DNA from 2 places in the Neobacillus sp. C211 genome. Region 1 is predicted to be linked to the other one. Evidence: predicted binding sites of a transcription regulator. Region 1 holds the regulator's gene; the other holds the start of a gene.
What was found. The regulator Rex, encoded in region 1, represses fermentation and respiration genes when NADH is low (regulators of the CRP and FNR family bind a similar motif). The targets are predictions, from matches to a motif close to TTGTGAAATATTTCACAA.
Positions count from the first base shown of each region.

Region 1 (15,439 bases):
TCGAAAAAGGAATTAGAGCAGACCTTTCCCTAAATGCCAACCCGGGACTGGATATCGAAATATACAATTAATAACTCTTCTGGATAAGAAGAGTTTTTTTGTTGATAAGATTTTATAAAAATGCAGATCAAAAACTGGTGAATGTGGATAAGTGGGGTGTTTTCTGTGTATAATGTGGATAAGTCAGGACTTTGTTGTGGATAATGTGGAAAAGTAAAAATAACATTGAAACTGTCCTGTTTGTAATGTGAATAAGAATGTGGAAAAGTGTATAACTTAATGAATTATTGCCATCATATCAAAATTTGTCGATAAATGTCATAATAAACAAAAAACCAGGCCAATGCCTGGTTTTTGCATAATTATTCAGCCAGCTCTGCCCATTCTTCCATTAAGTGCTCGAGTTCAGACTTTGCCTTTTCATTTTTTATGTTGATTTCCAACACTTTTTCATGATTTTGAAAAATGTCTGGTTCGCATAATTGCTGCTCGAATTCTTGAATTTGCTCTTCTAGCTCTTCAATTCTTTGTTCCATTTCTTCTAATTTCCTTTTGCGCTGACGCTCTTGTTTTTTACTTTCCTTATCCTGTTGATAAGAGTTTTTCTCAAAAGCATCTGTTTGTGCTGCTTTTTTAGCAGTTGCGGCTAGCGCTAGTGCTGCAAGTTCTTCCTGTTCTAGTTTCTTCTCTAAATAATAATCATAATCCCCGAGGTATTCTGTACTTCCATGACGACTAAGTTCTAAGACCTTTGTGGCAATCCGGTTAATAAAATACCTGTCGTGTGAGACAAACAATATCGTGCCCGGGTAATCGATTAATGCATTCTCTAGAACTTCCTTACTATCTAAGTCAAGGTGGTTGGTAGGCTCGTCCAAAATTAAGACATTTGCTTTCTCCAACATCAGTTTAGCTAAAGCTAGACGGGCTTTTTCACCCCCGCTTAAGGTGGAAACTATTTTTAAGACATCATCACCAGAAAATAAGAAATTACCGAGCACCGTACGTATTTCTTTTTCATTTTTTAGTGGATAGTCATCCCAGAGTTCATTTAAGACCCGCTTATTGGAGGTCAATTCAGCTTGCTCCTGGTCGTAATAACCAATTTGAAGGTTTGTCCCATAGAGTATGGTTCCCTCCAGAGCAGGCAACTTTTTGATAATTGTCTTTAAAAGTGTTGATTTGCCGATACCATTCGGTCCAACCAATGCGGTACTTTCACCTTTATAGGCCCGAAATGAAATGGACTCTGAAACCTTATCACCTTCGTACCCAACAGCGAGTGAATCCACTGTTAAAACGTCATTGCCGCTTTGTTTTTCAATTTCAAACGAGAAGGAAGCAGACTTTTCATCGCCTAATGGACGATCCATCATCTCCATCTTTTCTAGCTTTTTACGACGGCTTTGGGCACGTTTAGTCGTCGAAGCGCGCGCTAAATTCCGGTTGATAAAGTCTTGGAGATCAGCGACCTCTTGCTGTTGTTTTTCGAAAAGCTTTAAATCACGCTCATAATTTGCGGCCTTTTGATCAAGGTAAGAACTATAGTTGCCTGTAAACCTTTGGATTTGCTTACGGGATACTTCATAAACTTGAGTAACAACTTTATCTAAAAAATAGCGGTCATGGGAAACGATCAAAATCGCCCCATGATAACTTTGTAAATATTGCTCCAGCCAGGAAAGCGTATCAATATCAAGGTGGTTTGTGGGCTCATCCAATATTAAGATATCAGGCTTGGTTAACAAAAGTTTACCAAGGGCAAGACGGGTTTTCTGCCCGCCGCTTAAACTAGATATCATCAAGGATTTGTCATGGAAATTTAACCCATGAAGGACAGAGCGCATCTCTGCCTCATATTGATACCCTCCCTGTTCTTTAAATTTCACCTGAAGATGATCGTACTCTTTTAGGATTCTTTCGTACTTTCCACCGTCTTCAAAAACAAGAGGATCAGCCATTTGTTCTTCAAGGGTGCGGAGTTGTTTTTCCATTAATCGCAGCGGTTCAAAAACCGTCAGCATTTCATCCCATATGGATAATGATGATTCTAACCCGGTATTTTGAGCTAAATAGCCAATTGTCACTTCTTTCGGCTTGATAATTTCTCCGCCATCATGCGACAAGTGTCCGGCAATAATCTTCAATAATGTCGATTTTCCCGCCCCATTGCGTCCAACAAGAGCAACACGGTCCCGAGTTTGTAATTCGAGCTTAATATTCGATAAAATAAGGTCAGCACCATAATATTTTTGTAATTGATTAACCTGTAGCAAAATCATTCTCATTCACCTCTATTACATAGGATTAGTGTACCTTATTCCCGGTATGTCGGCAATAAACTGCTCGCCATATTAGCGGTGTAAGGGTCCTAAATCGTCAAAAAATGTAATATTTAGTTCAAAGTTTCACACACATATAAGGTAAAATAGTGTATGATTTGATGGGAGGATTTTTTATATGGCAGAATTTACGCATTTTAATGAAGAAGGCAGAGCAAAAATGGTCGACGTCAGTGATAAGCCGGAAACGGCACGTACGGCGCTTGCTCATTCCAGCATTACCGTTAGTAAAGAAATTTATGATAAAATAACTAATAATGAGATGAAGAAGGGCGATGTCTTAGCAGTGGCCCAGGTAGCAGCTGTCATGGCAGCAAAGAAGACATGGGATTTGATTCCAATGTGCCATCCGATTCCATTAACAGGTGTTAATATTTCTTTCTCTTGGGAACAGGATAAGGATGAGAATTATCAATTATATATTGCTGCAGCCGTTAAAACGAAGGGGAGCACAGGCGTAGAAATGGAAGCGTTAACAGCGGCTTCCGCGTGTGCCTTAACAGTTTATGATATGTGTAAAGCCGTTGATAAAGGTATGGTAATTGGACCGACGTATCTTGTCGAAAAAACGGGCGGTAAAAACGGTGATTTTAAAAGAGATGAAAGAGTTAAATAAATTTTTAACTAAACCATTCATGGGGTGTGGGAGATTATGAGTAATGAAACAACGAAAATACCACAGGCGACAGCAAAACGGCTGCCCCTCTATTACCGATTTCTAAAAAACCTGCAAAGCTCCGGCAAGCAAAGGGTCTCTTCAGCGGAATTGAGTGAAGCAGTAAAGGTAGACTCAGCAACGATTCGCCGCGACTTTTCCTATTTCGGTGCGTTAGGGAAAAAGGGCTATGGGTATAATGTTAATTACTTAATATCCTTCTTTCGTAAAACCTTAGATCAGGATGAATTAACTAAGGTTGCCTTAATAGGAGTCGGAAATCTTGGCACTGCCTTTTTAAACTATAACTTTTTAAAAAATAATAACACAAAAATAGAATGCGCCTTCGATGTGGATCCCGACAAAATGGGAACCATGATTCGCGAGGTACCCGTTCATCCTATGGATGATTTAGAGAAGGTTTTATCAGAAACTAATATTTCAGTGGCGATATTAACGGTTCCGGCTCCTGCCGCACAAATGATAACCGATCGACTGGTCAAAGCGAATGTAAAAGGAATCTTAAATTTCACTCCAGCAAGGTTAAATGTTCCACCATTAATAAGGGTCCATCATATTGACTTGGCAGTGGAGCTTCAATCGCTAGTCTACTTTTTAAAGCATTATCCAACGGTGGAAATAGATGAAGAATAATTAGTTAAAAAGGCTTTCCACAAAATTTGTGGAAGGCCTTTTGTATGATTAAATCCCTGCTTTTTTTAATTACATAATCTATAAAAATACTTTCTTATGCACTAAGATATAGGTAGATGAAATGCAAGCGGTTACTAACCGGGAAGTGGGGGAAATTCAATGTCAATTTTACGAGATGAAGCGTTAAAAATGCACAAGGAACACCAAGGCAAGGTTGGGATATATTCTAAGGTGGCAGTACATAATGCAAAAGATTTAAGCCTAGCCTATTCACCAGGTGTGGCAGAGCCATGTTTGGACATTTATGCAGACGAAAATAAAGTCTATGATTATACCTCGAAGGGCAATCTTGTCGCAGTTGTATCCAATGGGACAGCGGTTCTGGGGCTTGGAAACATTGGACCAAAAGCTGCGATGCCTGTGATGGAAGGAAAGGCCGTGTTATTCAAATCGTTCGCAGATGTTGACGCCTTTCCCATCTGCTTGGCCACCACTGACACAGACCAGATCGTAGAAACCGTCAAGCTGCTAGAACCAACATTTGGCGGAGTGAACTTGGAGGATATTGCTGCGCCGCAATGCTTTGAAATTGAAGACCGCCTCCGCAAAGCCTGCGAGATTCCTGTTTTTCATGATGACCAGCATGGAACCGCGATTGTAACAGCCGCTGGTCTAATCAACGCGTTAAAATTAGCGGATAAAAAAATTGAAGATATTCGTGTTGCGGTAAACGGAGCAGGTTCAGCTGGAGTAGCGATTGTTAAGCTCCTGCTGCATATGGGCGTGAAGGATGTTATTTTATGTGATACAAAAGGAATTATTTATGAAGGCCGTCCAGTCGGAATGAATCGATTCAAAGATAAAATGGCGCAAATGACAAATCGCGAGCAAAAACAAGGAACGTTAGGGGATGCGCTTATTGACGCCGATGTGTTTGTGGGGGTATCAGCAGCCGGGGCCGTTACAAAGGAAATGGTTAGCGCTATGCACCGTGACCCGATTATCTTTGCCATGGCCAACCCGGTACCGGAAATTATGCCCGATGCGGCCAAAGAAGCAGGGGCTCTTGTAGTGGGTACAGGACGTTCTGATTTTCCGAACCAGGTTAATAATGTGCTTGCTTTCCCAGGCATTTTCCGCGGTGCCTTAGATGTCCGTGCCAAGGAAATCAACGAGGAAATGAAGCTTGCTGCGGTCTATGCAATTGCTGGATTAATTTCAGAGGATGAGCTCCATGCCGATTATGTCATTCCAGATCCATTTGACCCTCGGGTCGCAGCACAGGTAGCAACCGCGGTTGCGTATACTGCAATGGAAACAGGGGTAGCCCAAAGATTTATCAATGTTGAGGAAATTAAGCAGCGCCTATCAGCATTAGCAGAAGCAAAACAACCAGTGCATGTTTAGGTCGAGTAAAATTTAGCTTTTAAGGGAGGACTATCTCAATCTAGTTGAGGTAGTCTTTCAAATTTTGGGAATTAGGGCATAATTCCGATATACCTTTTAAATTTTAAGTACAATAATGAATGATAGTTTTTTTCTTTTTTAAATCAGTCTATATGACCCCGTCCTTGGGTAAGTAATAAAACATTTCCTAGAAGGACATCTAGGGTTTTGCAATCGGAGGGGATGAAGTTGGCTATTGTGCTGACGATGTTTGTGCTTGGGATTTTATTAGGATTTGTCGGGGCGGGCGGCTCTGGCTTTATTATTGCCATCTTAACAGTTATTTTTGGAGTACCAATACATATGGCGTTAGGGACATCACTAGCAGCGATGGTGTTTACTAGCATGTCAGGTGCCTACAGTCATTTTCGTCAAGGAAATATCTCAATTAAAACCGGTTTAATCGTCGGTGGATTTGGGGCAGCTGCCTCCTATTTAGGTTCAAAACTAGCCAGTTTGATTCCGATCCATTCTTTGCATTGGTTGACAGCGGGGATGTTATTTTTGTCGGCTGTGATCTTGGTTGTCCGCTTATTTATTGTCCAAAAAATAAAGGTAAACAACAAAAAAGTGAACCCTGGCAACCTGCTTCTCATTAAGAAAGCGGCAGTTGTCGGGTTGGTTACCGGATTGTTGTCTGGTACATTTGGGATAGGTGCTGCACCGTTCATTCAAATCGGATTGCTGGTCATCATGGGACTTTCGCTTAAACAATCAGTGGGTACAACAATGCTCGTTATTTTGCCGATCGCTTTAGCAGGAGGTATCGGCTACTATTTCGAAGGATACCTGAATTTAACCCTGTTAGTTGAAGTGGTAGGAGGAACGATGATTGGCTCCTATGTCGGGGCTAAGTTTACAGCCCTTGCTCCGCAGCCCGTATTAAAAAGTGCGATGGTCCTGACCCCTATTATCGCAGGAGCTATTTTGCTTATAAGTTAAGGCAACGTTCGCAAGATGGTTAACTGAGACGATGAACTCTCAGATCAGCCTAAGTTAAAGAAAGCTTCAAAGACTGCAAAGTATTTTCTTAAGAATGCTTTGCAGCTTTTTGTGTTTACTAGCCTGGATGGTTAGTATGTCACCAGGTGGAAATCAGAATGGTGCCTGTCGCCTTCTCAAAGATGGAGGGAAATATGAGAAAGGGAAGATGGAGTTTACAGACGGTAATTATTGTCTTTGTGTGTATGGTGGTTACTTTTTCACTATTGATAACGGATTTACTTATCAGTTCGAGAATTGCTAAGGAGACGGAAAAAGGTCAGGCTGAGAAGGCGAGAAATGTGGCTCGAATGGTTGCTCATAGTCCGCTTGTGATTGATGCAATGAGCGGAGAACGGGATGTAAAGGAAATCCAAACGTTTGCGAATGAAATGAGAAAAGTGACAAACGTTTACTTTATTGTTGTGATGGATATGAACGGGATCCGTAAATCCCATCCTGATAGCAAAGAAGTTGGCAAACAATTCAAGGGTGGAGATGAAGGGCCGGTACTAAAAGGGAAAGAGCATGAATCTATTTCAAAAGGAGCTCTAGGACCTTCTTTACGTTCTTTTACGCCGATTAAGGATGCAAATGGAAAACAGATCGGGGCAGTAGCCGTTGGGATTTCTCTTGATAATGTGGAAACGGCCGTCAATAAGAGCAGAATGGGGATTTATATTGGGACGATGATTGGTATCTTAATCGGTGTTCTCGGGGCTGTTATTTTAGCTAGATATATAAAAAAGATCTTACTTGGGCTTGAGCCGTTTGCAATTGCTAAATTATTAGAGGAACGAAGCGCGATGCTTCAATCGGTGCGTGAGGGAATTGTTGCAGTGGATCAACACTCAAACATAACACTTGTCAATCGAGCAGCCTTAAAGCTGTTCGATAAAGCAGGCCTGCAGGATAACCCAATGGGGACAAATATAGAAGAATATATGTCATCTACTCGCTTAAGTGATTTATTAAAAACAGGTAAACCTGAATTGGATGAAGAACAGAATATAAATGGGATGACCATTTTAACCAACCGAGTCCCCGTTATCGTTGGGAATAAGGTAGTGGGCGCAATTGCTACTTTTCGCGATAAAACAGAAATACAGGTACTCGCTGAAGAACTGACAGGAGTAAGAACATACGCCGATGCACTTCGGGCCCAGGCACACGAGTTTATGAATAAACTTCATGTGATTTTGGGGATGGTCCATACAGGTTATTATGAAAAAGTTGTCGAATACATCAATGAAACGGTTGATCATCGTAATAACGAAATTGGCTTGGTTACCAAAAAGATAAAGGACCCTGTTTTAGCTGGCTTTTTAATTGGAAAGTTGAGTTATGCAAGGGAATCAGGGACTGAGTTATCTGTTTCCTGTGAACAACCGCTGCCACAACCTGCAGATTCGGATGTCACACATAAATTGATTACAATTGTTGGTAATTTAATTGATAATGCCATTGTGGCTGTGACCGGTTGTCCAGTCAAAAAAATAACAGTAGAATTTGATTATGGTGATGATATTTTAACTATCGAAGTAAAAGATACAGGAACAGGGATGAATGAAGAAATACAAAACCAAATTTTCAACAAAGGATTTTCCACAAACGGTGAAAATAGAGGTCTAGGGCTGTACCTTGTGTCGCAAGCGGTTAAAAAGTTGGAAGGGGATTTAATTCTTTCATCAAAGCCTGGAAAAGGGACCGTCTTTGCCGTGTATATACCATATAATGGGGAGGGGGACCAGAATGATCCGGGTAATGATTGTTGAAGATGATCCAATGGTGGCTGAATTTAATAAACGCTATCTTGAGCAAGTTACTGGTTTTATATTGATGGCAATGGCCGCATCCGTGGATGAGGCGATTAAGAAAATTGAAAAACTAGAAATTGATCTTATCTTATTGGATATATTTATGCCAGGGAAACTAGGATTAGAGCTGTTAACCTACCTCCGTGAACATGAAAAAGAAACCGATGTGATTGTTATTTCAGCAGCATCAGATATGGAGCGGATTAAAAAGGCTTTAAGATACGGAGCCGTTGATTATTTAATTAAGCCTTTTGAATTTGAACGCTTTAGTAGAGCGTTAGTTGCATATAAAGAACAAACAAAGTTTATTCAGACTCAACATAGGATTAGCCAAGACGTATTGGACAACCAAATACTGCACCGAGAGGAAAAGCCTGTTATCGAAGAATTACCAAAGGGATTAACAAAAGATACCCTGAAACAAATTTGGGAAGCGATTCAGGAGCTAAAAAATGCCCAGTTTTCAACAGAGGACGTCGTGAAGGTCGTCGGAATTTCTCGGGTTTCCGTCCGTAAGTATTTAAATTTTTTAAAGGAAATTGGAATCCTAGATGTTAAGGTAATCTACGGTACAGTGGGAAGACCCGTTTACCAGCATGAATTTAATCGATTGAAAGAACATCTTATCAAAAACTTTTTGTAAGCAGCCTAGAACTGCTTACTTTTTTTATTTACAAAAACCTTATTAAATTTACATAAACTATGAAAGCGGTTTAATTCAGAATATGATAGAAACATCAATAGATTGGGGGATGAACACTTATGGAACCAGCAAAAGAGTTGCAACCGCTTACGGTTGTTCCAGGGGAAAAAGAAGAAAAGAAAGGGCTTTTAGGTAAATTTGGCAGTGTAAAGGTAGGCGTAATTCCACTCCCACTTTATATCGTTATCGCTGCTGTTGTCTACTTTTCAGCCGTCTATAAATTGCTTCCAGCTGATATGATTGGCGGCTTTGCCATTATTATTGTCATGGGTATTTTACTTGGGGAACTTGGTATGAAGATTCCGCTTTTAAAGGATATCGGCGGCCCTGCCATTTTAGCCCTCTTGATTCCGTCTTTTTTAGTCTATTTTAGTGTGATTAATACAACGGGAATGAATGCGGTTACCCAGTTGATGAAAACATCCAATTTCCTTTATCTTTATATTTCTATTTTAGTAGTAGGAAGTATTCTTGGGATGAATCGTAGAGTCTTAATTCAAGGCTTCACACGCATGTTTATACCGCTTATTGTCGGCACAATAGCATCTGTTGTTGCAGGCGTTCTAGTAGGTTTGCTTTTTGGATATGACATGAAACACACATTGTTCTTTATTGTTGTTCCAATTATCGGTGGTGGGATCGGAGAAGGAATTTTGCCTCTTTCATTAGGCTACGCAGAGGTTCTCGGAAAATCTTCAGAAACATTTGTAGGGCAATTAATTCCAGCAGCAGTGATTGGAAATATTGTCGCGATCATTTGTGCAGGTATTTTATCACGTTTAGGTGAGAAAAAGAAGCATCTGACTGGTAATGGAGTATTAGTGAAGACAAAAGGCGGCGACGGAATCACAGAAGCCGCAACGATTGATAAGCCGGTTGATTTTCCACTTATGGGTGCAGGACTGTTAATTGCGTGTAGTTTCTTTATCTTAGGTGGATTGGGGAATAAATTCCTAGGCATTCCTGGACCAGTGTTAATGATTATTGCAGCGGCCGTTGTGAAAAGTATAAAAGTAATGCCCGCTAAAATGGAACAAGGTGCTTATCACTTATATAAATTTGTATCATCAAGTTTAACATGGCCATTAATGGTTGGCTTAGGTATGCTATATATTCCGCTTAAGGATGTAGTCAAAATCGTAACCCCAGGATATGTGGTTGTTTGTACCGCTGTCGTAGTGGCAATGGTTACTACAGGTTACTTTGTAGGTAAGTTGATGAAGATGTACCCAGTCGACTCAGCGATTGTTACAGGCTGTCATAGTGGTTTAGGAGGAACGGGTGATGTCGCAATTCTATCGGCTTCCAATCGGATGTCATTAATGCCATTTGCCCAAGTTTCGACAAGAATTGGGGGCGCTTCAACCGTTATTTTGGCTATTCTTTTGCTTAAATTATTAAGCTAATATTCCTAAATCGGGCTGTGCCTGTTTGCCACGGTCCGATTTTTTTTGATTGTATAGATTGGATTCTTGTCACCATGATTAACTATTATTTATAGATAGGACCAAAAGGAGAAGGTTGGAATGAATGAAAGCAAGATGAAAGAGCAGGCAGTGCTGCTCCATAAAAAGCTGGCAGGTAAGATTAGCATCGTCAGTAAAGTAGAAATGAACAATGCCGATGATTTAAGTTTAGCCTATACGCCAGGTGTAGCCGAGCCATGTAAGATCATTGCAAAAAATAGTGAAGCTTCCTTCGAGCATACAGGTCGGGGTAATTTAGTAGCCGTTGTAACAGATGGAACAGCGGTATTAGGATTAGGAGACATTGGCCCTGAGGCTGCCATGCCAGTTATGGAGGGGAAGGCCGTTTTATTTAAACAATTTGCAGGGATTGATGCCTATCCGCTTTGCCTGGGTACAAAAGATGTCGATGAGATTGTCAATATTATTAAAGCATTAGAGCCAACATTCGGTGGTATCAATTTGGAGGATATTGCCGCCCCAAGATGCTTTGAAATTGAAGAACGCTTAAAAAAGGAACTAAACATTCCCGTCTTTCATGATGACCAGCATGGGACAGCGATTGTTGTATTAGCTGCCCTTTTAAATGCGCTGAGAATTGTGAAGAAAAGTATCTATAAGGTTAAGGTTGTTCTAAATGGTGCTGGTTCTGCTGGGATAGCGATTGCCAAGCTTTTATTAAAAGCGGGCTTTAAGAATATTACGTTAGTAAGCCTGGAGGGAATTCTTTGTCCAGGCGAAGAGTGGATGAACGACCGTCAAGCAGAAATAGCAGAGAGAACAAACCTAGGCAGGGTACATGGAACCCTTCAAGACGCGATTAAAAACACCGACATTTTTATTGGCGTCTCAGGTCCAAAGGCTTTAACGGGAGATATGGTCAGGACCATGAATAAAGATTCAATTGTTTTTGCTATGGCAAATCCAGTGCCTGAAATTTATCCGGAAGAAGCGCTTGTAGCAGGTGCAGCAGTAGTCGGAACAGGACGTTCTGATTATCCTAATCAAGTAAACAATGTGCTCGCCTTTCCAGGAATCTTTCGTGGTGCTCTCGATGTAAGGGCAACCGACATCAATGAGGAAATGAAACTTGCAGCAGCTTACGCCATTTCAAGTCTTGTATCGGATAAAGAGCTTCGTGCGGAGTATATCATTCCTAACGCCTTGGATTCTCGTGTGGGGGATCGAGTGGCAGCAGCTGTTTCGGCTGCAGCGATCGAATCGGGAGTAGCGCGAAAAAGCTCCAACTTAAAAAAACTAGTAGAAATCATCTAAGCAACGCTTATCGAACGGTGGAAAAAGAAGAAAATAGGTTCAAGAGGGTCTTTCACGATATAACGTGAGGGGCCTTTTTTTGTAAAATAATAATTAGGACATCCTAATATTTACATTTGCACTTTACAAACGTAACAGTGTTATGTTACATTGTTTTTAGAAAGGGGTTTTTATGATGAGTGAGGAGTTAATCTCAAAGAAAGACCTGTTAGAATTAGCCGGAATATCCTATGGACAGCTATATAGATGGAAACGAAAGGATCTCATTCCGGAAGAATGGTTTGTGCGTAAATCAACGTTTACGGGTCAAGAAACTTTTTTTCCAAAGGAAAAGGTCTTAGAAAGAATTGAAAAGATCCAAACGATGAAAGAAAACTTATCTTTGGATGAACTAGCTGACATGTTTTCAACCAATGTAACGAATTTAAATTATACCAAAGATGAATTAGTGAAACGTAACATTGTTTCGACAATGGTTGTCGATTTTTATCTAGAACAAGAAAAGGGCATTCTTCAATTTAATTTTACACGTATGCTCGAAGTGTTTGTTTTAGAAAAACTGCTTCAGTCGGGTGAAATTAACCTGGAAGAAGGGAAGATGGTCTTGCAGGTGTTAAAGGATCATGCCGGGGTAATCAAGCAAAAAAGCTGTGAATTGGTGATTACCAGAAAACTGGGCATGTCATCATGTCTGTTACTAATTAATGCAGAAGAATTTCATTTTGAACGCGGAACAAAAGTTGTTGCCGCTTTGTCGCTGATGACGTGCATGGAAGAAATTAAAGCGAAATTATTATAAAGGAGAATGATGATGGATACGAAAAGCAGGGGAGACTTGGTTATTAATGGCTTCGGTGCATCCAATGGGGGACAGTTCCGCGTTGTCACATTAAATGGCCGAGGGACGGTTAACAATGATTTAGAATGCCTGGAACTGGATTGTAATGGTTCCGGGATTCTCAATGGAAACGTCATTTCTGAAAAAGCAAAAGTAAACGGACATGCGAAGGTCAGAGGGAGTATCGACAGTAAGATCCTAACGATTGATGGATCAGCAAGGATCGACAAAAACCTATCTGCTGAAAAATTAAAGGTCTCTGGTAAAGCAACCGTTGGCGGCAGGGTTAAATGTGAGGAAATAAAAATTCAAGGAACATTTACGGTTGGTGAGGATTGTGAGGCGGAAATTTTTAAAGCAGAATCGCAGTTTACGATTGGCGGACTTCTAAATGCAGACCAGGTTGACATAAAGATGTTTGGAGAATGTAAAGCAAAAGAAATCGGCGGGCAAACGATTACGGTAAAGGCGAAGGGATCCTTAGTCGGTAATTTGCTTAAGGCCTTTTTTAAACCACAGCTTGAAACGGAATTAATTGAAGGGGATAAAATTGAACTTGAAAATACGATTGCCAAAGTGGTTCGTGGGAACCAGGTGTGGATTGGTCCAAATTGTCAAATTGGTCTAGTGGAATACACTGAGGAATTTTCGATGGATAAAAAGGCAATTGTTACTGAGAACAGAAAGGTTTAAGGGGGATAAGAAAATGACAAGAAGCGAAAATCTGATTATCAATGGCTCGGGCAGCTATCCTGGCGGCCGTTACGATAAAATCAGTATTCGAGGGGAAGGAACGATTGTCAATGCTGTGGAAAGTTCGACTTTCCATGTCTATGGTACGAGTGAAGCCGTCGAAAATGTCAAAACAGGCTCGGTAAAAGTATTTGGTGAAGCAGAGATCAAAGGGAATATGGATGCAGAGGAAACACTGATCATGGGAACGATGATGGTCGGTGGCAATGCTCTTTTAAAAAAGATAAAAATTTTCGGATTGCTGGAAGTCGGCGAGAGACTGACAGGGGATGAAGCAAACATTAAAGGGAGTATCTCAGTGAATGGCGATGTGGAGTATGAGACGTTCGACTCTAGCGGCGGCTTTGAGATCAAAGGATTACTGAGCGCTGATACCATTAAGGTCGGTTTGCGTTTTGGGCAAAGCACAGTTGAGGAAATCGGCGGCGGAAAAATAACCGTCAAAAAAAGAAGTAACTCATTCCTCCCCTTTGGAAAAGAGGCAGGGTCCCTAAGTGCGAAAGTCATTGAAGGAGATGATATCTACCTTGAAAATACCAAGGCTGATATTGTTCGGGGCAACAAGGTGGAAATTGGACCTGGCTGCCAAATAGGAGTGGTGGAGTATCGAAATGATTTCTCGCATGATCCGAGGGCGGCAATAAAAACGACGATTAAGATATAAAGGAGAAATGTGATGGTGACAAAAGAAAGCAAATTAGGATTGGTTGTTGCGGGGTTATTGCTGGGGATTTTAATGGCCTCGATGGATAATACGATTGTTGTAACCGCAATGGGTACGATTGTCGGTGATCTCGGTGGTCTGGAGAGCTTTGTCTGGGTCGTATCTGCCTACATGGTAGCTGAGATGGCAGGGATGCCGATTTTCGGTAAGTTGTCGGATATGTACGGTCGAAAAAGATTCTTTATTTTCGGATTGATTTTGTTTATGGTGGGTTCCGCTTTGTGCGGTACTGCTGAAACGATCACCCAGTTAAGCATCTATCGTGCCATTCAGGGGATTGGCGGTGGGGCGCTTGTCCCAATCGCCTTTACGATAATGTTTGACCTGTTTCCCCCTGAAAAACGTGGGAAAATGGGGGGCTTGTTCGGAGCCGTTTTTGGATTGTCGAGTATTTTTGGTCCATTGCTTGGTGCGTATATAACGGACTATATCAGCTGGCATTGGATTTTCTACATCAATATGCCACTAGGGATCTTATCACTCGTTTTTATTACTATCGCATATAAGGAATCTCCAATTCACAAAAAGCAGATAATTGATTGGTCGGGGGCCGTGACATTGGTCGGAGCCGTCGTTTGTCTAATGTTTGCGCTTGAACTTGGGGGGCAAAAATATGACTGGAATTCAACCGTGATCATCAGCCTGTTTGCAGGATTTGCGATTCTATTTTTGATCTTTTTATTTGTGGAGACAAAAGCAAAGGATCCGATTATTTCCTTTTCCATGTTTAGAAACCGCTTGTTTGCAGGCAGTACACTCGTTGGCTTATTTTACGGTGCTGCATTTATGGCAGCTACGGTTTACATTCCGATTTTTGTGCAAGGGGTTTATGGCGGGACTGCTACCAATTCAGGGTTAATATTATTGCCAATGATGCTCGGCTCGGTGGTTACCGCACAAGCGGGCGGTTTTTTGACAACGAAGATGAGCTATCGAAATATTATGTTTATCTCCGGAGTTATTTTGATTGGCGGCTTATTGTTATTGAGTACGATTACACTAGAAACAAGCAGAGCGGTGTTGACGCTTTACATGATTATAATTGGTTTAGGTGTCGGCTTCTCTTTTTCTGTGTTAAGCATGGCTGCGATTCATCCGTTTGGAATTGAGCAAAGGGGCTCAGCAACATCCACTAGTAACTTTATTCGTTCCTTAGGAATGACGATCGGGATTACCATTTTTGGTACGATCCAACGAAGTGATCTCAAAGAAGGGTTGGAAAATGCTTTTGCTGGAATGGGACCGATTCCTAAGGGTCAGAGTTTCGGAGATTCGCGGGCCTTATTATCGGAGGAAGCAAGAAAATTAATTCCACCACAAATTCTCGATAAAATAACAGATGCACTCTCAAGTTCCATCGTCCACACATTTACATGGGCACTCGTACCCGCAGGTCTAGCCTTCCTATTCATTTTTATCCTAGGAAAAGAGCGTATGGTGATTCACAAAAAAGAGGCTTCAAAATGAAAAGGTGTCAGGCACCATGTGAATTTTTCACATGGTGCCTGACACCTTGTTTTATTTCTTTTTCATTTTATCTTTGTATTTAACGTGAAAGATAATCATTTTTAGGCCTGAGCCATAGTCAAAGGTTGCTAATAGGACGAGGAGGTAACTGAAAAACCCCCATCCATTTTTTTGAACATTATCAATGGCAAAGTAAGTAAACAACCCGCCAAGCAAAAAGTAAATTAATCCGGAAAACAAAGGTGAACGTTTCATAGAAATCCTCCGATAAAGTTTTGAACCGCCTCGGCTTCTCGCTGGAGCCTCTCAATGTCGTCT
Region 1 is NZ_JBPXRO010000052.1:2,770-18,208, forward strand. It holds gene tsaD (tRNA (adenosine(37)-N6)-threonylcarbamoyltransferase complex transferase subunit TsaD) at 1-71, shown strand, start outside; gene ACSU6B_RS27675 (ABC-F family ATP-binding cassette domain-containing protein) at 363-2,282, opposite strand; gene moaC (cyclic pyranopterin monophosphate synthase MoaC) at 2,461-2,958, shown strand; gene ACSU6B_RS27685 (redox-sensing transcriptional repressor Rex) at 2,995-3,651, shown strand; gene ACSU6B_RS27690 (NAD(P)-dependent malic enzyme) at 3,811-5,058, shown strand; gene ACSU6B_RS27695 (sulfite exporter TauE/SafE family protein) at 5,287-6,039, shown strand; gene dcuS (DcuS/MalK family sensor histidine kinase) at 6,234-7,853, shown strand; gene ACSU6B_RS27705 (response regulator) at 7,831-8,538, shown strand; gene ACSU6B_RS27710 (2-hydroxycarboxylate transporter family protein) at 8,658-10,004, shown strand; gene ACSU6B_RS27715 (NAD(P)-dependent malic enzyme) at 10,125-11,339, shown strand; gene ACSU6B_RS27720 (YhbD family protein) at 11,515-12,138, shown strand; gene ACSU6B_RS27725 (polymer-forming cytoskeletal protein) at 12,145-12,870, shown strand; gene ACSU6B_RS27730 (cytoplasmic protein) at 12,884-13,594, shown strand; gene ACSU6B_RS27735 (MDR family MFS transporter) at 13,607-15,121, shown strand; gene ACSU6B_RS27740 (YdiK family protein) at 15,173-15,376, opposite strand; gene ACSU6B_RS27745 (CPBP family intramembrane glutamic endopeptidase) at 15,373-15,439, opposite strand, start outside.

Region 2 (15,439 bases), on a different contig from region 1:
GTTTTTCGCACTTTTGGTCCTTTTCTATAATTAACACTTCTTCAAAAAAGTCGGACAGGATGCGTGCAGCGAATAAACCAGCAATACTTCCGCCGATAACAAGTGCTTGTTTTCCTAAAAAACTATTTGTTGTTGACATTCCTAGCAAACCCCCGATAATACTATTTGCACGATATAATTAATGGTTAGTATTATATCATTTTTTTATGGTTTCTATGAGTTTAGAATGTAGAGGATTTACCTAAACTAATAGGGAATTAAAGAGAAAATCGGATTAAAGGGAGATTGGTGTGTTTGGTAGATTATAAAATTAGTACATATGAGGAAGCAGTCAAGGTCATTAAGGAAGTTGGTTTACTTCCATTATCACCGCTAATACCTAACTACCCATCACTTGATAGCATCACTCCGAAAGAGAATTGGCATTCAGGTTCGGATGATGATCCATGGATGTGGCGTGCAAGGTTCCCAGTTGATGGAGTAGCTGCCTACGGAAAATTCATTAAGAAAAAGTCTATTTTAATCTCCTCTGAACTCCTCCCTTTAGTAAGTGCGATATTGGGGTCACAGTATTCAGTGGCTAAACGTTACAATGACGGTCTTGTTTCTAGAGAAGCTTTAGAATTATTTACTTTAATTAGTGAGGAAGAAGGCATAGACACAAGAGTATTAAGGGCCAAAGCAGGCATGAAAGACAAAGAAAAGAAAAAGGCTTTTGATAACGCATTGTTGGAATTACAGGGGTCTATGGATATTGTTGTTTCAGGGACAAAGGAGAAAACAAACGTTTCGGGCGAGAAAAACGGCTGGAGCAGTACATCCTTCGAAACACTTGCCTTTTGGTCAAAAAATAACCACGTGGATCAAAGAAAAATAGAAATGGACGAAGCAAAACATGAGCTGAAAAACCATTTTGCGCAGTTATGCGGTCCCGAGTCCATGAAAGCATTAGTAAAGATTTTTAAGCTTTAGGTTTAGGTAAAATTCATTGATTTACATTTTATGACAAACTTCGCTCTTGATTCTTAGCGTAGAATAAAGTAGTATGGAAACTACGATATTCGAAAGGGTGACCATAAAGCCAATGATTCACTAAACCTATTAAAAGAAAAAATTCGGATCATCATACGAACATATTTCTGGATAGGGTTAGTGCGGGCTTTTATAGACAAAAGGGAGTAGAAGGTACTTGGTGTACTGTGCCCTTTTGCTGAAGTACCTCCTGTCCAGATAAATGGATAAGGAGGTTTTTTTATGGAAGAAACAAAATCAAACATTACCATGGGGGATTTATTTAGAAATCGAGTGATACGTACCATCTTGCTCTCGACATTATTTTTACAAATCGGTATTTGGGTACGTAACTACTCCATATTGTTATTTGTTATTGAGCAGACAAATGAAGATCCGGTTGCGGTATCGCTTATTTCTGTAGCAGAATTCGCGCCTATTTTTCTATTTTCCTTTATTGGAGGCACCTTTGCTGACAGATGGCGTCCGAAACGGACAATGATATGGTGTGACTTCCTCAGCGCGCTGTCTATCTTTATTGTATTGTTAACACTAGTATTTGGGGGCTGGAAAGTTATTTTCTTCGCCACACTTGTATCATCGATTCTTTCACAGTTTTCACAGCCTTCTGGAATGAAACTGTTCAAGCTTCATGTAAAGGAAGAACTTATTCAAATGGGTATGTCGATGTACCAAACGGTGTTTGCTTTGTTTATGATTTTAGGGCCGATTATCGGTACGTTTGTTTACCAGCATTACGGCATTAGTGCAGCGATTGCCATTATGGGTATTGCCTTTATGCTTTCGGCAGCGATTCTATTTATGCTTCCTCCTGACCGGGAAAACGAGGAAAATGCTGTAAAAACCACACTTATGGAGGAAATGAAGGAAGGCTTCCGTTATGTTTGGAACAGCCGGGCACTGACTTTGCTGGGTGGCTGTTTTGCAGCAGCAGGTTTAGGACTGGGGCTAACGCAGCCACTTTCCGTTTTCCTCATTACGGAACAACTTGGTTTACCTAAAGAGATGCTGCAATGGTTGATGGCAGCGTTTGGGGCAGGAATGATTTTAGGTGGAGGTCTCACGATGGGGTTAGCGAAAAAGACTCCTCCGCAAATCTTGCTTGCAATTGGAATGAGCGCCAGTGCTCTCGGATTTTTTGTAATGGGGCTATCAGAGCAGTTATGGCTGACATTGACCGCGCAATTTATTAGCGGCTTGTTTATGCCCTGTATTCACATTGGAATTAATACGATGATTTTGAAAAATACAGATGAGGCTTTTATTGGTCGAGTCAATGGCATTTTAAACCCGATGTTTATGGGGACCATGGTGATTACCATGAGTGCGAGCGGATGGCTGAAGAAAACAACTTCGCTTGTCGCGATGTACGAAGCGTCAGCCCTACTCTTTATTGTGGGTGTAATTATCCTCATTCCACTCTTTAAGCGTTCGGTTAGTGTATTGAAAAAGAGTGAGGAAGTATAAGTTTTAAAGCTGCTCTGTTTTTTAGAGCAGCTTTTTTACGCAAAAAAACACCAGTGCATGAGTATACCCTACCAATTATTTTGTGATTATTATGAGAAAATTATATTTATAAAAGTATTAGATCGATAATAGATTGAGAAACCGCAAATTAGGAATAAGGGGAAGAAAGTTCTGTCAAATCCTGTATATGTATAATAAATGTTCTCTTTTTGTGGATTCTAATACCAAATGGTATTTATTATCCGGTGGATGGAGGAACCTCCTCGAGCAGATGATCGGGATGCAATCATTAAGGGCTATGAGACTAAGTTTAAGTTACTATATTCAACTATTTTTTCGAAAACTGTCATTTTTTAAATGTCGGTTTTTTTCTTATTTATTTAAACTGCATATGAATTACCTTTTGATACTATGAAGTTATTAATAAAAAATTGAAACTTTTGGACCATCAGGATTTCACCGTTTATTCCTCCAAAAAATAATCGAATAAATTTTCCCAACGCAAAAATGAACTTAACGTTGGATTTTTAATAGAATAGATGATATTTTCGCTGGTGCCTGACACCATGTCCCACACTTTTTCCCAATTATCCTAAAGGATTCATCGTGTTATGATTATTTTGAAAATTCGTGCAGAATGATCATTAGGAGGCGGTTGGAGATGAAAAAGAGAACTTCGCTTGTACTAGCTTTGGGATTAACAATGGGGTCTGTGCTACCGATTACAGCTGCGGCTGAGACAATTCCTTACAATGTTACGGTTAAGAAAGACGCGTCGCAGTTTGGTAAGGATGCAAAGGTCAACTGGAAGAAAGGACAAACGGTACCATCTTTTGTCCATGGGAAACTATCGACCAAAGTTTATAAAGACATAGATGGGATTAAGCAATTTTTAAAAGAAAATAAGGCACTTTATCAGTTAGATACAGCTAAAGATTTAACTTTACTCGATGTTGAGACGGACGGGCTAGGTAGCACTCACTATAATTTTATTCAATCGATTCAGGGGATTCCGGTGGATGGGGCGAAGTTTAAGGTCCATACCGATAAAAATGGAATCGTTACAGCAGTCAATGGTGATGTGTTCCCAGAAGCATCTTCTTATTTCAAAGGGGCCCTGAAAGCACAACTATCCAAGGAAACTGCCCTTGATCAGTCTTGGAAATCTATAAAAGTAACCAAAGAGGAAACCATCACCAATGCTGAAGCAGGTCCTACTGGCAAAAAAATAGAAGATACCGTTGAAAAGGCGGAACTAGTTGTTTATAAAAATGGTAATGAATTTAATCTGGCTTACAAAACAAATCTGCAATTTATTCAGCCATATCCTGCAAACTGGGTGGTCTATGTGGATGCCGTAAATGGTAACATTTTAAATTCCTATAATGCAGTAGCTGATGGCACTGGGGTCGGTGTTCTAGGAGATACGAAAACGCTTAATACCTACTATTCAAGCGGTACGTACTATTTATATGATATTACTAAGCCAATGACGGGTGTCATAGAAACAAGAACGGCGTTAAATAGATCCCGATTACCTGGAAATTATTCTGTTGACCCTGACAATAATTTTAACGCAACGTCACAGCGAGCCGATGTAGATGCCCACTTCTATGCGGGTGTCGTCTATGATTATTATAAAAATACGTTTAATAGAAACAGTTTTGATAATAACGGAGCGACTCTTCGCTCAACCGTCCACTATGGCAGGAATTACAACAATGCGTTCTGGAATGGTTCGCAAATGGTATATGGGGATGGAGATGGAATTACCTTCCGTTCATTGTCAGGTGCGCTTGATGTCGTAGCCCATGAATTAACACATGCAGTAACAGAAAGAACAGCTGGGTTAGAGTATCAGTATCAGTCAGGTGCATTAAATGAGTCCATTTCTGATACGTTCGGAGTATTCCTTGATAAAGGCGATTATTTAATAGGGGAAGATGTGTACACGCCTAATAAAGCTGGCGATGCGCTCCGCAGTCTATCAAACCCTAGTCTTTATGGACAACCAGAGAATATGAGCGGCTATGTTAATACTACTTCGGATAATGGAGGAGTTCACACGAACAGCGGGATTCCCAATAAAGCAGCCTATTTAACGATTTCAAGTCTGGGTACAGCTGTCGCTGAAAAAATCTACTATCGAGCTCTCACCGTTTATTTAGCTCCACAAAGTGATTTTAGCGACGCACGCGCGGCTCTTCTTGCAGCTGCAGCTGATTTGTATGGCTCAAGCAGCACACAGTACAATGCCGTTAAATCTGCTTGGACACAAGTGGGAGTAAACTAGGCCATTAACTATTTCCAATGTCAGCCGTCACATAATGTGATGGCTGACATTATTATGGGCAAAAAAAATAGATTGGTGTCAGGCACCAATCCAAAATGGGAAGTTTTAAGAAATGAGCTCTTCGAACCATTTCCTAATTAAGTTACTTTTATCATAAATAAAAAATGTGTAGAACTTAGGTGGAACTTATGTGGAAGTTGTGAAGATGGAAATATCCAAAAGTCCCGTTTAATTGAATAGTTTTTATTTTAAAGGAAAAAACTATGTAGAAATAAGAGGTTAAGGGGATTATTTGTTATGGGAGCATTTAAGGAAAAATTAACATCTGCTGAAATGGGAAAACTCTGGGTCACATATATGGGGAATTCCATGTCCAAACGTTATCTTATGTACTATCTTCAACATGTTGAGGATCAAGATATCAAAAAAATTGTAGAAAACGCACTGAATATATGTGAATCCATATTACAAGAAATAAAAAAGATCTTTATTGAAGAAAGCTTTCCTGTGCCAATTGGATTTACAGATGAGGACGTAAACTTAAATACCCCAAGGTTATTTTCTGATGAGTTTTATCTGCATTACTTAAAGTATGCGGGTAAAGCAGGACTAAGCATTTATTCAATTGCGGTACCAATAATGACAAGAGAAGATATTAGGGACTTCTTTATCAATACCCTTAATTCTACAGTTAAACTAATAAATGAGGTCAATAATGCTCTAATGGCTAAGGGTTATTTAATTAAGCCACCACTTATTCCTACCCCAGAAAAAGTCGATTTTATAAAAAAACAAAATTATCTAAATGGTTTTATAGGGAATGTGAGACCGCTCCATGCTCTAGAAATTACACATCTTTACTTAAATAATGAAAATAACGTAACAAGCAAAGCTTTATTAATTGGCTTTAGCCAGGTCGCCAAGAATGAGCAAATTAAGGAATTTTTTATTAGAGGAAAAGAAATGACAAACAAACATATAGTAAATTGTTCACAACATCTAAATAAAGAAAATTTGCCTGCTCTACCTCTTTTAGATCATTTAGTAAGCACTTCTACTATTTCACCATTTTCAGATAAATTAATGTTAGCCCATAAAATCGACATGTTTTCCATGAAAATAAGAGCTTATGGGAACGGGATGTCTCTTAACGGTAGACACGATATAGGTGGAATGTATGCACGATTTGTAAAGGATGTCGGGCTTTATGTCGAGGATGCAGCTAATATAATGATTGACCATGGTTGGATGGAACAGCCACCAAAAGCGGCTGACCGAGATCACTTAGCTTCAAACTAGCAGTAGCTGCTGGCTTTCAGGTGATACTGGAGAGAGTTTTAGGCAAAAAAATAGATTGGTGTCAGCACCAATCAAAATTATGGGAAGTTTTAAGAAATGAGCTCTTTGAACCATTTCCATATTAACTTGACTTAATAATAAGAAAAACATATGTAGAAATTAAGGTGAACTTGTGTGGAAGCTGTGAAGATTTAAAATGTCCCTAATTATTTGAGATGGTCTGTACCCATTTAAGGATTAAAAGAATAATGATCGCACCTGCTACTAGATTAGTAGCGGGTTTTGTTTTAGAACAAGCAGAATTAATGTTATGATAACGTTATTGCTCTCCAGTTGATTCGTAAGTCAAGATATTGTCTAAAATATTTATATAGGATAAAAAACAGATGGGATGACACGATGAATAAAGAAGTCAGTCTTAAGGTGAAAACAAAGTTTGTAAATAAATTTAAAAGCGGCTATCCACTTATTTCTAAGGAAGCCGTCATTAATGTGGACAACCTCGTAGAAGAGGGGTCCATTGTTAAATTGGTCGACGAAAGAAATATATTTATTGCCAAAGGCTATTATGGTAAGCAAAATAAGGGCCTTGGCTGGGTGTTGAGCAGAAAAGAAAATGATTCTTTTGATCAACGTTTTTTTGAGAAAATGCTAAAAGAAGCGATTAAGGAAAGAGAATCATTTTATCAAAGTTCAGAAACTACCGCGTTTCGAGTGTTTAATGGTGAAGGTGATGGAATCGGTGGTTTGACGATTGATTACTTTGCTGGTTATTATCTGTTAACTTGGTACAGCAAGGGTATCTATCATTTTCGAGACTATATCGTTCAAGCTTTAAAGGAACTGGTTGAATTCCAGGGCATTTATCAGAAAAAGCGTTTTGATGAAAAAGGGCAATACATCGAGGAAGATGACTTTGTCGCAGGTGAAAGAGGTCAGTTCCCTCTTATTGTCAAAGAAAATGGCGTCAACTTTGCAATATATTTAAATGAAAGCGCCATGGTCGGGGTGTTTTTAGACCAGCGGGATGTAAGGCGCACAATCCGAGATGTGTATGCAAACGGTAAGACAGTTTTAAATACATTCTCTTATACGGGGGCTTTTTCCTTGTTTGCAGCTCTAGGGGGAGCAACGAAAACTACAAGTGTAGACCTGGCCAATCGGAGTAAGAGTAAAACGATTGAGCAGTTTAGTGTAAATGGTGTGGACCATGAAACACAAGCAATTATTGTTGAGGATGTATTCAAGTACTTTAAATATGCTGTCAAGAAACAGCTGAAGTTTGATATGGTCATCCTTGATCCGCCGAGCTTTGCCCGGTCCAAGAAATTTGTCTTTAGTGCGGAAAAGGACTACAAGAATCTTCTAATCGAAGCGATTGCGATTACAGCGGACAACGGAACCATTGTTGCATCCACAAACAGCAGCGCTTTTGGGATGGATAAATTCAAGAGCTTTATCGATGCTGCCTTTAAAGAATCTGGCAGCCGGTATAAACAATTGGAAGAGTTTTCACTTCCCGTCGATTTCAAAACCGTCAAAGAATTTCCAGAAGGGGACTACTTGAAGGTAGTATTTATTAAAAAAATAAGATAAAGATGGTGCCTGACACCCACATGCAATGAAATGTGGGGGAGGGCCTTTTTTTATTTTTCAGGGTGTTGTAAATCCCATTTTTGCAATATAATAAAGGGAAGATGTTCACGAAATTGTCAAAAATGCTACTTTCGTAACTTACATAAATTAAAAAATAATCATTTCTGGGGGAAACGATATGATTAGAGCGGCTATTGCTGGTGTTGTTGGTTTTGTGCTTATTTTTATCGAGTCGATGATTGTGATGAAGCTAAAAGGTCTTGAAACGATTGAATTTGGCGGGTTGGCTCCGTTTATTAATGTCTGGGCTATGAATTTCTTTTTCATGTTTGCCATCCTTACACAGGTAACCAATTGGTATATGAACAAAGAAAGTTTAAAAGAAGATAAAAGCTTTTAGTATTAAAAAAAGCGACGCAATCTGGTAGGATGACCAAGACTGCGTCGCTTTTTTTTGATTGGCTCTGTTAAACTTGCCTGTTGATTTCCGCTCCAGGCGCTTCGCTTTCCGCTGGCGGTCCGGGGAGCCTCCTCGTCGCTGCGCTCCTGCGGGGTCTTCCCTGCCCCGTCCTCCCTCAGGAGTCTTCGCGCCTTCCACTCCAATCAACAGGGTGCCAAAATTAACAATAAGCTTTAACATAGCCTTTTGATTAAACGTTATGTTTTACAGTTTTATTCCCTTTAAATGCTGTGTTGCGAATGAATGGGATAACCCAACGGTCAAGACCGATGCGGCCGGCATTGTAACCAGAGAACAGGATGATCGCTCCTAGGAAAAGATCTGTTGGAATATGTGATACGGTTCCTGCTAAGAAAAATGAAAAGTTCATCACAAGGCCAAAGAACATAGCAGCAGTTGTTAAACATCCAAGAATAAGTCCAAGTCCGATTAAGAATTCACCTAGTGGGACGATCGTGTTAAAAATATCAACGTTTGGTAACGCGAAATGCTTTAAGAAATCAACATACCAGCCATAAACCATCGCACCGTCTGGACCTTTCACTGGATTAGCGATTGCCCCTTTTAAATAGCCAGAAGCATCAAAACCGCCTGATAATTTGTGGAACCCAGCTGTAATCCAAGAATACCCCATATATAAGCGAAGAACTGTTAAAATTCCAGCGGCAACTTTGTTTTCTCTTAACCACTTTACTACCATGTGAAACACTCCTTGTTAATTTATTTTTATTTGTTTGTTTGTTCGTTAACTACATTTTTAATATACCAAACTTATTTTGAAATTAGGGTAAAATGTTCACTATTTCACATATTTGTAAAAAAGTTATGAACAAATTTCAAACGAACAAGATCCTTCACCAGACTCTTAGAGAGAGTTTTGGATATAAGGGAGCTTATCAAAGACATTCCCCCTGCTTACTTGCATTAAACGTTATGTTTTACAGTTTTATTCCCTTTATATGCTGTGTTACGAATGAATGGGATAACCCAACGGTCAAGACCGATGCGACCAGCGTTATAGCCTGAGAAAAGAATAATTGCTCCTAAGAAAAGATCTGTTGGAATATGTGATACGGTTCCTGCTAAGAAAAATGAAAAGTTCATTACAAGTCCAAAGAACATAGCAGCAGTTGTTAAGCATCCAAGAATAAGTCCAAGTCCGATTAAGAATTCTCCTAGTGGGACGATGGTGTTAAAAATATCAACGTTTGGTAAGGCGAAATGCTTTAAAAAATCAACATACCAGCCATAAACCATCGCGCCGTCTGGACCTTTCACTGGATTAGCGATTGCCCCTTTTAGATAGCCAGATGCATCAAAACCACCTGATAATTTGTGGAACCCAGCTGTAATCCAAGAATACCCCATATATAAGCGAAGAACTGTTAAAATTCCAGCGGCAACTTTGTTTTCTCTTAACCACTTTACTACCATGTGAAACACTCCTTGTTAATTTATTTTTATTTGTTTGTTTGTTCGTTAACTACATTGTTACTATATCAAACTTATTTTGAAATAAGGGTAAATTGTTCACTATTTCACATATTCGTAAAAAAGTTGTGAACATTTTATTAACAGGGCCTTGAACTCCATTACTTACTAATTAATAAGAAAAATGCTTGGAGATGCTCCAAGCATTTTTGCGTGTGAATTAACCTAAATATTTTTCTAAAGGGTTCCAGTAATTCGCTCCCCATCCTGCTGCAAGATGTTCTCCTTCAGCCTCAGGAAAACCAATGTGGTCGAAAACCAAAAGGGTTTTTGAGTCTTGTTCTTTTAGCTCAAACTTAGCAATAGAGTAAACACCCTCTGGCCAATTCGCTACTCGCCAAGCTTGTACTATTCGCACACTTGGAACTAGTTCAATGTTTCTTCCAAGAATCATGCCGCCAAAACACGAAAAAGTACCACCAGCATCAGGACTGATTTCTGTAGGTGCACCTCCCGTCATTTCGCTGAATTGTTTCGAATCTGTGAGTGCTTCATATATAAGTCCAGGGCCGGCATTGAAAACTACTTCTTGATGAATTGTTTTAGTCATTTTTTATTCCTCCAATATATTATTCAATAGAAAAGGTTATTTATTTTTTATTTAAATTAATGCATGGCTATTTCGGACCATGGGTCTACACCCGGATCATTGCCTTCTGCAAAATCTTTAATGCGCGGCATGTAATGGGACCATCCTTGTTGGTGCGATGGGACTTCTTCAACTGGCAAGTCATAATGGGTTAAAACTAAATTTGTGCCATTTTCTTTCGGAGTCAGTTTGAATTCGACCTTACTTGAACCAGGTGGCACGAGCTTTGATTTTTCCCACCCCCAAGACATGACGATTTTTTCATAAGGAACAATTTCTACATATTCGCCCATGGCTATATCGCTGCCATTCACATCAATTCGATATTTACCACCGATTTTTGGCTCGAGCAAGATATGTCTCCCCATCCAGCGAACCATTTTGTCCGCATCAGTAAAGAACGAAAATAATGTTTCCGGACGGGCTTCAATAAATATTTCTTTTGTGATGATTTCATTATTGGTCTGATTCATTTTTTCTCCTTTCTTCCTCTTCGGCAGCTTCTTTCAAACGAAGTAAACTATCATCCCAAAAACGGTCAATATACTGCTTTAATTCAGAAAAACCGTCCCTTCTAATACCGTAGTACCGTTTCGTTCCGTCTCTCCGAACTATAACTAGGCCGGATTGTTCGAGAACTTTGAGATGCTGAGAAACTGCTGGAGCTGAAATGTCAAAATGTGAGGCAATCGCGCTGGAGGTCATTTCTCCATCACGAACGAGATAGAGTATATCTCGACGTCTAGGTTCTGCTAACGCATGAAGGACTTTTTCAATCATATTGTTATTTTAGCGCACACTTAATTAAGTGTCAACTTAATTAAGTGGTAGTCATGTTAGTATCTTTTGGCAAAAAAGATGAATATATGAATTCATAAGGGGATTGTAATTTTTTCCAAAAAAGAACTTGATAAAACTAATGCAATTAGTTATTATAAAACTAATGATATTAGTTAAAGGGGATGTGTCACTATGAGGATGATCAAAAATGGGTACTTGTATCAAGTTACATTCATGGCGAATGTTTTTCCGGTCAACTGCTATTTGGTGGAGGAAGAGGACGGGTTAACGTTAATTGATGCAGCGCTTGGCTTTTGTGCCAAAGGCATTATGAAGGCGGCCGAATCGATTGGAAAGCCGATTACCAAAATTGTGTTGACGCATGCTCATGAGGATCATGTCGGGGCGTTGGATTCTATAAAAGACTCGCTGCCAGATGTACCGGTTTATATTTCGAAGCGAGACCATAGACTAATGAATGGCGATCGGTCGCTTGATCCTCAGGAGGCGCAAACCCCGATTAAAGGCGGTGTACCGAAAAAATTAAAAACGCGGGCCAATCTATTATTGAAAGAAGGCGACCTGATTGGTTCGTTAACAGCGATCGAAACGCCAGGACATACACCAGGCTCCATGTCATTTTTAGATTTGCGGACCAAGGCGTTGATAGCAGGTGATTCCTTTCAAACACGAGGTGGAATGGCTGTTGCAGGGGATATTAGAGCTTGGTTTCCATTCCCGGCTTTTGGTACGTGGAGTAAGGAAACCGCCTTGTCCAGTGCCCGGAAATTAGTGAGTTATCGGCCTGAATTGCTTGCAGTCGGCCACGGAGAGATCGTGATAAATCCTGTAAACTCAATGCAGCATGCAATCAAAAATCTGGAACGAAAAATAGGATAGGGAGTAATTATATGTCACCAAGACCAAAAATCGGTCTCGAAATATCTTTTATTATCGAAGCAGCAGGAGAGATTGCCGACCAACATGGGGTGCAGGAAGTTACCTTGGCCAACTTAGCAAAGAAGCTGGGGATACGTTCTCCTTCTTTATATAATCATTTTGATGGACTCACTGGATTAAGAAAGAAATTGGCAATTTACGGAATCGATAAGCTTTATGAAGTGATGACAGATGCAGCAATTGGGGTGTCAGGCACCGAAGCTGTGCTGGCAGTTAGCCAGGCCTATGTGGATTTTTCCCGAAAGCACCCAGGTATTTATGAGGCGACCTTACTTGCCCCTGACCCGGAAGATGTGGATGTGCAGCAAGCAGGGGCGAAAATCGTTGACCTTTCCGTTCGCGTTTTGCAGGTATATCATTTAGAAGGAGAGCGTGCTTTGCATGCTGTCCGGGGCTTACGTAGTATTTTACATGGATTTTCTGCTCTAGAGCAAAAAGGCGGATTCAAGATGTCGTTGGATTTGAATGAAAGTCTTATGATAATTATTAAGGCATTTCTTTTGGGGATTGGGCTGGAGGACTAATAGATGAGAGGGTCAGTAGTGTCCATGCTGGAGGAAAAAAGCCGAGGACAGTAACTAAGAGTGGACCACAGTGCCAGTACTCATCGAATAATATCGGTCGCGGTCACTCTGAGAGGATCACAGTCCCGTACTCATCGAAAAAAATCGGTCACGGTCACTCTGAGAGGATCACAGTGCCCGAACTTATCGAAAAAAATCGGCCACGGTCACTCTGAGAGGACCACAGTGCCCGTACTCATCGAAAAGTATCGGCTACGGTCACTCTGGGAGATCAGAGTGCCCGAATTCATCGAAAAAAATCGGCCACGGTCACTCTGAGAGGACCACAGTGCCCGTACTCATCGAAAAGTATCGGTCATGGTCACTCTCTAACGTTCCGCCCCTGTAATATTCTCATTAAGGTACATTTTGGAGATAGAGTCCTATGGCAAGCTTTGGTATAATGGGATAAAGTTTAGTATTAAGGGATGATCATTTAGATGAGGTCAGAAAAATTGGGTTTAGTATTAGATGTGGAGACAACCGGTTTAGGTCCTACCAAGGATGAAGTAATCGAGCTCGCATTAAAGTTATTTTCCTATCGAGCAGATACCGGCGAGGTTATCGATATTATTGATGAAGACTCCTTTTTGCGTGAGCCGCTTTCCCGTTCGGCAAGAAATAATTATGACACAGCCTATCGAGTTCACGGAATCCCTTATGAGTTAGTTCAAGGGAAAAGCTTTTATGATGTAAAAATAAAAACCTATTTCCATCGTGCCGATTCGGTTTTTGCCCATAATGCTTCCTTTGATCGAAGCTTTCTCTATCACATGTATCCGGAAGTCAACGACCTGAAGTGGTATTGCACAATGAGAAACATCCCTTGGAAAAATTACGGCTTTCCAAATGGGAAACTATTAACCCTATTACAAGCGCATAACATCACAAATTACCAAACACATAGAGCTCTAGATGATATTACATACTTGTTAGAGTTGCTCAAGAAAACAAGTCCGAATGGAAACCTCTATCTGCAAGAGGTGCTAGAAAAGGCCCCGATGAGAAAATATCAGCCTGCTGTTTCCCGTACTAAAATGGGTTGAAAAAACTAATCAAACGTTTTGATTAGTTTTTTTGCTAATTTGTCAATAATGTTATGTGTTGCCAATTGAAATAAAAATCAATCCTAAACAATAATTTATAAAAAAGAAGGAGGATTACTATGTCAAAAGTTACACCATTCTTAATGTTTCAAGGAAACGCGGAAGAAGCAATGAATTACTACATATCATTGATTGAGGATTCAGAAATAATCAGAATTACTCGTTATGGGGCAAACGGACCGGGGGAAGAGGGAAGTGTTATGCATGCTGCCTTTACACTCAAAGGTCAGGAATTCATGTGCATTGATAGTAATATAAAACATGAATTTACTTTTACACCATCCTTCTCTATTTATATCACCTGTGATACTGAAGAGGAAATAAATCGACTATATGAAAATTTGTCTAGTGGTGGAGGCTTATTAATGTCGTTAGATAATTATGGCTTTAGCAAAAAGTTTGGCTGGGTCGTTGATAAATTCGGCGTTTCATGGCAGCTTAACTTACCTTTATAAATTTGATGGGTCTAAAAAAAGCCCGGTCGCATATGGACCGGGCTAATTTGCATGCATCTCGTATGTAAAAATCTATTGTCGACCCTCAGTGAAAATTTGAAAGTTCACACCGAACTTGTCTGTTAGACTACCATAAGCTGGGCTGAAAAACGTTTCCTGAAGCGGCATGTTTACTTGACTACCTTGCTGTAAGGCCTCGAAAAATTTATGCGCCTGGTCCGCGTCGTTAGTTGAAATACAGATAGTTACTTGATTTCCGCTTTGATGGGGTTGCCCTGGGAACGTATCAGAAAACATTACTTCCGTTTCTCCCACTTTGATCGTCGCGTGACCTACACGATCTTTGGCCTCGGCAGGTAATGGAAATTCTGGGTTTTCTGGCATTTCACCGAAAGATTGAGAAAAAAGAACCTGTGCATCCAAAGCCTTTTCGTAAAATTGAATCGCTTCCTTCGCATTTCCATCCATCACTAAATAGGGAATCAAACGTAATGTCATAATAAATCTCTCCTCGGTTTAAAAGTATTTTTTTGCTATCCTCGATAGGAAATAAGCTAGCCAGCCTCCTAAGAGATGCTCACTTCTTATTATTACCGATATTTTGATTATAAAACAAAGAACAAATGTTCGCAAGTGAATTTTTACCAAAATCAATAAAAACCCATGAGCTAAAACTAAACTCACGGGCTTTTAATCGTGGTGCCTGACACCATTTTTACTTCTATGCCAAGGCTTATTTCAATAAAGAAACGTATCGTTCAATAATGATTTTATAATGGTGGAGGGCGTGACCTGCGATAATGTAGCCTATGGCACGGGCCGTGACTTCAGTGTTATTGGCAAAGCCAATGTTTGCCCAAGCCTCTTCCGGCATGTTTTGAATTAAGGTAAGGCTAGCTTTTCTAATGGCAATAAAGTCTTCGAGAATATTTTTTATTGGTAATTTATTAATTTGCGAACCTTGGACAAAATCATTCTCGTTAAAACCTGCCAAAGCAGTCTGGTCTCCCCGTCCAACACGGAGAAGCCGGTAGCTCATAATTCTTTCAGTGTCTGCCATATGGCCAAGTACTTCTTTGATGCTCCATTTATTTTCGGCATAGCGAAAGTGGCCATCTTCTTCCGAAAGCGACTCAAAAAGCTCAATCGTTTTGACCAAGTTCTCTTTCAAAAGTGTTAATAGATTACCCTCAGGAACTAGATTCACATAAGGTTTATAGTATTCTGGGTACTCACTTGCTAAAGGACGTTGCAGCATTTCATTATCTCCCTTCTAATCTCATGACATCAGTCTCTCCTCACCCTAATGGTATGAAGGAAAGCAAAGAGATTATTCGTTTTTTTTTAA
Region 2 is NZ_JBPXRO010000006.1:60,606-76,044, forward strand. It holds gene ACSU6B_RS07935 (FAD-dependent oxidoreductase) at 1-139, opposite strand, end outside; gene ACSU6B_RS07940 (AlkZ-related protein) at 289-972, shown strand; gene ACSU6B_RS07945 (MFS transporter) at 1,255-2,499, shown strand; gene ACSU6B_RS07950 (M4 family metallopeptidase) at 3,161-4,792, shown strand; gene ACSU6B_RS07955 (DUF3231 family protein) at 5,090-6,091, shown strand; gene ACSU6B_RS07960 (class I SAM-dependent rRNA methyltransferase) at 6,491-7,687, shown strand; gene ACSU6B_RS07965 (hypothetical protein) at 7,866-8,087, shown strand; gene ACSU6B_RS07970 (DoxX family membrane protein) at 8,338-8,847, opposite strand; gene ACSU6B_RS07975 (DoxX family protein) at 9,072-9,581, opposite strand; gene ACSU6B_RS07980 (SRPBCC domain-containing protein) at 9,799-10,188, opposite strand; gene ACSU6B_RS07985 (SRPBCC family protein) at 10,245-10,700, opposite strand; gene ACSU6B_RS07990 (ArsR/SmtB family transcription factor) at 10,684-11,007, opposite strand; gene ACSU6B_RS07995 (MBL fold metallo-hydrolase) at 11,200-11,907, shown strand; gene ACSU6B_RS08000 (TetR/AcrR family transcriptional regulator) at 11,919-12,491, shown strand; gene ACSU6B_RS08005 (exonuclease domain-containing protein) at 12,971-13,576, shown strand; gene ACSU6B_RS08010 (VOC family protein) at 13,696-14,091, shown strand; gene ACSU6B_RS08015 (VOC family protein) at 14,164-14,589, opposite strand; gene ACSU6B_RS08020 (DinB family protein) at 14,825-15,349, opposite strand.
Region 2: the regulator Rex is predicted to act here: its motif matches at 8,940-8,957, upstream of ACSU6B_RS07970 (DoxX family membrane protein).